Regions from separate parts of the Microbacterium sp. HA-8 genome, predicted to be linked through region 2. Evidence: riboswitches for the same ligand, from Rfam matches in the RefSeq annotation. Region 2 holds a riboswitch; each other region holds the start of a gene.
The links. A riboswitch is a leader RNA that binds a small molecule or an ion and turns the genes downstream of it on or off. The one in region 2 is predicted to bind thiamine pyrophosphate.

Region 1: another riboswitch for thiamine pyrophosphate. It lies ahead of thiC (phosphomethylpyrimidine synthase ThiC); the one in region 2 lies ahead of AB2L57_RS06315 (ABC transporter substrate-binding protein).
Region 3: another riboswitch for thiamine pyrophosphate. It lies ahead of AB2L57_RS16270 (ECF transporter S component); the one in region 2 lies ahead of AB2L57_RS06315 (ABC transporter substrate-binding protein).

What each region holds. Positions count from the first base shown of each region.
Region 1 covers NZ_CP162025.1:1,913,140-1,915,395, reverse strand. The annotation lists gene thiC (phosphomethylpyrimidine synthase ThiC) at 1-1,000, opposite strand, end outside; TPP riboswitch at 996-1,103, opposite strand; partial or broken gene AB2L57_RS09130 (chlorite dismutase family protein) at 1,290-1,589, shown strand; gene AB2L57_RS09125 (ferrochelatase) at 1,586-2,256, shown strand, end outside.
Region 2 covers NZ_CP162025.1:1,318,321-1,320,576, reverse strand. The annotation lists gene AB2L57_RS06325 (NtaA/DmoA family FMN-dependent monooxygenase) at 1-190, opposite strand, end outside; gene AB2L57_RS06320 (YkoF family thiamine/hydroxymethylpyrimidine-binding protein) at 199-834, opposite strand; TPP riboswitch at 880-991, shown strand; gene AB2L57_RS06315 (ABC transporter substrate-binding protein) at 1,023-2,072, shown strand; gene AB2L57_RS06310 (ABC transporter permease) at 2,099-2,256, shown strand, end outside.
Region 3 covers NZ_CP162025.1:3,408,445-3,410,700, reverse strand. The annotation lists gene AB2L57_RS16275 (D-alanyl-D-alanine carboxypeptidase family protein) at 1-1,053, opposite strand, end outside; TPP riboswitch at 1,095-1,205, shown strand; gene AB2L57_RS16270 (ECF transporter S component) at 1,198-1,830, shown strand; gene AB2L57_RS16265 (ABC transporter ATP-binding protein) at 1,839-2,256, shown strand, end outside.

The DNA of each region.
Region 1 (2,256 bases), 590 kb from region 2:
CGCCGAGCGAAAAGGCGACGTCGTACTGCGCGAAGATCTCGCACAGTTCATCGAAGTGCGTGTAGAGGAAGTTTTCTTCATGGTGCGCCAAGCACCAGCCGGCGATGATGGAGCCCCCTCTCGAGACGATTCCGGTGACGCGTTCGGCTGTCAGAGGAACGTATCGGAGGAGGACGCCTGCGTGCACGGTCATGTAGTCCACGCCTTGCTCGCACTGTTCGATGACGGTGTCGCGGTAGATCTCCCAGGTGAGATCGTTGGCCTCGCCATTGACTTTTTCGAGGGCTTGGTAGATCGGGACCGTGCCGATCGGGACCGGCGAGTTGCGCAGGATCCACTCGCGCGTGGTGTGGATGTCGTCCCCCGTCGAGAGGTCCATGACAGTGTCCGCACCCCATTTCGCCGCCCATTGCAGCTTGTCGACCTCCTCCTGGATCGAACTCGTGACGGCGGAGTTGCCGATGTTCGCGTTGATCTTCACGAGGAAGGCTTTGCCGATGATCATCGGCTCGGACTCGGGGTGGTTGATGTTGCTAGGAATGATCGCGCGTCCGGCCGCGACCTCCGACCGAACCAGCTCGACGTCGCAGCCTTCACGCAGCGCCACGAAACGCATTTCGGGGGTCACGACACCGTTTCTGGCGTAATGCATCTGCGTCACGACGCGGCCAGCCGCGGCTCGGCGAGTGACCGGCTTCGTGCCTTTCCATTCAACGGACGCAGCACCTCGACGCTCTGCAGAGCGCCCATCGTCCTGAAGGTTGCGTTCACGACCCACATACACCTCCGTGTCCTGACGGTCTTCGATCCACGGGGCCCGGAACGGGTCGAGACCATGGACGGGGTCGCTTCCAGGGCCTTCGGTCCGGTAAGAAATGAACGCGTCGTTCTCTCGCCCATTAGGACTGACCCCCAAGGCGATCTTCGTCACAGGGACCGAGATCTCGTGCTCCGAATCGTGGAGAAACGCGAGTGCGTGCGAGGACATGGCAGAGCTCATGAAGATTCCTACTTCCTTCGCCGGCATTACCCGGACAGGTTCAACGGTCACAGGCTGCGTCAGCCCGATCTCAGCCCCTGCAAGGGCACCCGTGTGGATGCTGAAACGATAACACTTCCACTGGCGTCGATAGCACCTCCCCAACTCCGCGACGGGCAGGGCCGAGATTGATCACCCCCAAGGTGGACCAGCCCAGGCGACGAGGCGACGAGGCTGAAGATGCCAAAGGCGGCAGTGGTGCAGGCCGATGAGGGGACCTCAACCGTGCTCGTCAGCTGCCCCGAAAACCTATCCTTTCGTGCGCTCCTACGAGTGGTACATCCTTCCCGAGGAGGATCGTCGCCGGATGCTCGGTGACCACGGTCGTCTGGGGCGCGAGTTTCCGCAGGTACTCGCGAACACCGTCGCGAGTTTCGCCTTGGGCGACTACGAGTGGATGCTCGGCCTCGAGGCGGACGACCTCATCGACCTCGTCGATCTCATGCGCCACCTGCGGGCAACCGAGGCGCGACTGCACGTGCGCGAAGAGGTCCCGTTCTACACCGGCCGTCGCGTGCGGCTCGACGAGCTGCCCGAGGTGCTGGCGTGACCGCACCGCACTACGACGCCATCCTGCTGGCAGGGTTCGGCGGCCCGGAAGGCCAGGACGATGTGATCCCTTTTCTGAGGAACGTCACCCGCGGTCGCGGCATCCCCGACGAGCGACTTGAGGAGGTTGCGACCCATTACCGCCACTTCGGCGGGATAAGCCCGATCAACGACCATAATCGCGCGCTTAAGGCCGCCCTTGAAGCTGAGCTCTCCGCGCGCGGAGTCAATCTGACCGTACTCTGGGGCAACCGTAACTGGGCCCCCTATCTCAAAGACGCCGTCGTGGACGCTCACGAGCGCGGCTACCGCCGACTGCTCGGGATCGCCACGAGCGCCTACAGCTCCTACTCAAGCTGCCGCCAGTACCGAGAAGACTTCGCCGCAGCCCTCGATGACACCGGCATGGCCGGCGTCATCACGATCGACAAGGTGCGCCAGTTCTTCGACCACCCCGGTTTCGTCGCGCCGTTCATCGCGGGCGTGAGCGATGCGCTCGCCGAGCTCGAAGACCACGGCATCGACCCGGGCCGTGTGCATGTGCTGTTTTCCACCCACAGCATCCCGATCACGGATGCCGAACGCAGCGGCCCGCGCGACGTTGACTTTGGACCTGGTGGCGCATACGCGGCGCAGCACCGGGCGGTCGCCGAGGTGGTGATGGCCGC
Region 2 (2,256 bases):
CTTCGGGAACGGCCAGCGCATCCGCGAAGAAAATCATGTCGAACAACCCGCGCTCGAGGGTACGACCAAGGTCAGCATAGAAGTCGCCCCGGAGCCAGTCAGAGCGGCCGAGCGGGTTGCGCCAGTTTTCGGCGTACTGGCTGGTGGGCGGGTTCACCATGCCGACGAAATGCATCCGACGCTGCGTCATTGAGCGCTTCAGTCCGTGATTGTGGTGGGGCTGTTCAGCGAGACCGTGAGGTGCGTCGTGACGTGCTGCACCTCGCGACCGACGGCGATCCACGCGTTCGTGGCGGTCTGCAGCACGGCGGCCAAGTCGCCGTCGAGCCGCGTCGCGTAGTGGTCGGACCCCGAGTAGGCGCCGTCTTCCTTCGCCCGCTCGACGGCCGCGTAGATGGGTGCCATGTGGTTGCTTACCCCCTCGCTGCCCGCGTCGAGGAGCGGGTACAGCGACCAGTGCGCCCGCGCACGGATGCCCGCCGGTTCCAGCGAAATCGGGTCGGCGGCGAGGGCGAACACCCCGGGAGGTAGCTCGCACTGCAGTTCGCCAGGGCAGCCTCGCGACAGCAGGATGCTCGCGGACACATGCGCGCCGCCCCTTGCCGCCCCGGCAACCACGTCGCGGATGTAGCCCAGCACATCCGCCTCCGCACCGGTCACGAAGGTCGAGATGTCGTTCGTCTCCACGGTGAGCGCCGAAGCATCCGCCTCGCGCAGCGCGCCCAGGATGATCGAGACGTAGTCGGAGTCGTACACCGAAACGGTGAAGCGCGCTCCGACCCCATACTCCTGCGGGGTCATGGACTCTGCCGGGGTATTAGTCGGTACTGTCACGGCTACCACACTAGCGGTGCTCGCCTGCGTCCAGATCTGGTTACCATGGAGGTACACGGGAGTCCGGTGAGCCGGGCTGAGAGGAAGGTCATCCAACCTTCGACCGTCGAACCTGATCTGGGTAATGCCAGCGCAGGGAGGCATCTCAAAAACCCCGTGCCCCGACACATATCGAAAGGGCACGCATCATGCGTATTCCATCATCCCGCCGCGCGCGTTTGGGCGCGGCATCCGCTCTGCTCGCCGTCACGGTGGCGCTCGCCGGGTGCACCGTATCCGGCGGCGGGTCATCAGAAGACGGCGACAAACTCACTCCGGTGACCTTCGCCCTCGACTGGGCGCCCAACACGAACCACATTGGCGTCTATGTGGCGGATGCTCTGGGCTACTTCGGAGAGGCGCGTCTCGAGGTGACGATCCTCCCGTATGGGTCGGCATCCTCCCCGCAGTTGGTTTCGGCGGGAGAGGCCGACTTCGGTATCGGCGGACAGGCGAGCGTGCAAACTGCTCGCACCGCGGGGCTCGACGTGGTTTCGGTGTTCCGGGTCACGCAGACCGACACGGGCCGCCTCGTGGTGCTCGGTGACCGCGACGATGTCACCCGCCCGGCCGATCTTGACGGTCTTATCTTCGGCGGGTTCGGCGCCCCGCTGTACTCGGCGCTGGCGGCCGCGACCATCCAGGGTGACGGTGGCGAAGGCACATTCGAGGAGGTCGTCCTTGACACGGGCGCCTATGAGGCCCTCCGCCAGGGGCGCATCGACTTCACCCTGTCGGTGGCGACGTGGGAAAACATCCAGATGGAGCTTGATGGTCACCCCTACCGGGAGTGGCGGTACCAGCACTTCGGCGTTCCCGAGCAGCAGTCGACGGGGATCATCTCCAGCGACGCGTACGTGTCCGAGCATCCGGAGGCAGCCGCGGCGTTCGTGCAGGCGGTGCAGCGCGGGTACGCGTTCGCGGTCGAAAACCCTGACGAGGCGGCCGACATTCTCATCGAGGCCAACCCCGAAACCTTGGGCGCTGCTGAGGAGCTGGTGCGCGAGAGTGCCCGGTTGATGGCAACCGAGGGCTACTTCGTGGCCGAGGGACGCCAGATCGGCGAAGTAGACCCGACGGCGTGGGAAGAGTTCGGCTCCTTCCTCATCGACGGTGGGTTCCTGAGCGACTCCTCGGGAGACGTCGTTACCGAGGCTCCCGACTGGACCGAGTACTACACGGACGACCTGCTGGAGTGAGCATGAGCGACAGGACGAGGGTGGGGGTGGCTGCGCGCGGACTGGCAAGTGCCGTCGCGCCCCCGCTCCTCGCCTTCTTCCTGCTGCTCGCGATCTGGCACACTGTGTCGACGGTCGGGCTCGTGCCGGCCGACATGCTGCCATCGCCAGTGCGCATCGCCACGGTCGGGGTCGCCGAAAACGA
Region 3 (2,256 bases), 1.6 Mb from region 2:
GCCCGCCGGAACCGCGAGGGTCGGCTGAAGCGGCGCGTCGAGCGAGGCCAGCAGCGCTCGCGCCTCATCGAACCGTGCGGCGCTGGTGTCTTGGCCGAGCACGGCGACGAAGGCTCGCACCGTGACGTCGCCGACCGCGATGTCGCGCGCGGCCAGCAGGTTGTAGTCGCGCCCGAGGAACCCGGTCTTGACCCCGATCACTCCCGGTTCGCCGAGCAGCGCGTTCGTGTTCTCGACGAGCCCCACGCCCGGCAGGTCGACGGAGGGCTTGGCGACGATCTCGGCGATGACGGGGTTGGTCAGCGCGCGCTGCGCCAGGGTCACGAGGGCTGCGGGCGTGGCGACATTGCGCGGACTGATGCCCGAGGGGTCGACCACCGTGATGCCGCCCAGGCCGTGCTGCGCGAGCCATTCGTTCGCGGCTCGCGCGTAGACCGCGTGCGAGGGGGCGATCTGCGCGACGAGATAGTCGGCGTAGTTGCCGGCCGAGCCGATGAGCAGGCCCTCGAGAAGCTGGTACTGGGTGAGGCTCTCGCCCACCACGACCGGCAGCGCCGACTCGCCGGCGGCGATCGTCGCGCGGTAGTCCGCCCGATCGGCGGCGGTGAAGGTGTACTCGGGACCTTGCTCGCCGACCGCGAGCGGCAGACGATCGAGCACGACGAGCGCCGTGACGACCTTGGTGATGCTCGCCATGGGCACGGCCTCGCCGGCGCTCGACAGGGGCGAGCCGAGCCCCGCGACGCCGAGCGCGGCCGAGCCGTCGGCGGGCCACGCGGGCGCGGCGGCGACGGCCGGGTTCGTCGTCACCGCCACCGCCTCCACCCGGGGTGCGACAGCGTGCAGGGGCCACAGCAGCAGGGCGGCGCCGTAGCCGAGCACGAGGACGAGCACGACGGCGAGGGGCGGCAGCAGCGCCGCGCGCCACGCGGATCCGGGGCGGCGGGGGCCGATCAGGTCGCCGTCGTCGTCACCCGGGAGGTCGCCCCGTGCCCCGGAGGTGATCGTGTCGTCGCGCAGCCACGCCAGGGCGGGCGCGGCGGTCGGGGTCACACGGCCAAGATATCGCCCCCGCGGGGGTGGCTATACTCATGCCCACAACACACGGGAGTCCGGTGAGCCGGGCTGAGAGGAAGCGAACCACGCTTCGACCGTCGAACCTGATCCGGATCATGCCGGCGCAGGGAGGAGATCACAATGAGCACGTCCACGTCCACGTCCGCCCCCGTGCAGGGGGGCTTCGGCCGCATCGTCTGGCGCTGGAGGGTCGTCGACATCGTCGTCGCCAGCGTCATCGGCGTCGCCTGCGCCGCCGTCTTCCTGCTCTGGAACGTCGGGTACCAGCTGCCCAGCGAGGCCCTCGCGCCCCTGCTGCCCGGCGTGCAGGGTCTGCTCGCCGGTCCCTGGCTCGTCGCCGGCGTGCTCGGCGGCCTCATCATCCGCAAGCCCGGCGCCGCCCTCTACACCGAACTGCTCGCCGCCGTGATCTCGGCGCTCGTGGGCAACCAGTGGGGGCCACTGACGATCGTGTCGGGCCTCGTGCAGGGGCTCGGCGCCGAGCTCGTCTTCCTGCTCTTCGCGTACGCCGTGTGGCGTCTGCCGGTCGCGATCCTCGCGGGGGCCGGCGCCGGGCTCGCGTGCGGCATCAACGACCGCATCCTCTGGTACGCCGGCGCCGACACCACCTTCACGATCGTCTACATCGTCTCCACGACGATCTCGGGCGCCGTCATCGCGGGAGCGGGGTCCTGGTTCGTCGCGCGCGGGCTCGCGCAGACGGGCGCGCTGTCGCGGTTCGCGTCGGGCCGCGAGGTCTCGCGACGCGTCTGAGCGTCGTGATGACAGCATCCGTTCGTCCCGCCGCGGTCGACGCGCGCGGCTGGGGCTGGCGCTACGCCTCGCGCAGGCGGTGGGCGGCGCGTGAGGTCTCGCTGCGGATCGATCCCGGCACGCGGGTGCTGCTGCTCGGCGCATCGGGTGCCGGCAAATCGACCCTGCTGCACGCCCTCGCGGGGGTGCTCGGCGGCGACGACGAGGGCGAGAGCCTCGGCGAGCTGACGATCGACGGGGTGCCGGCCGCCCGCGCCCGGGGCCGGGCGGGGCTCGTGCTGCAGGATCCCGACAGCCAGGCGATCCTCGCGCGGGTCGGCGACGACGTCGCGTTCGGATGCGAGAACCTCGGCGTGCCCCGGGCGGCGATCTGGCCTCGGGTCGCCGATGCGCTCGACGCCGTGGGCCTGGATGTGCCGCTCGATC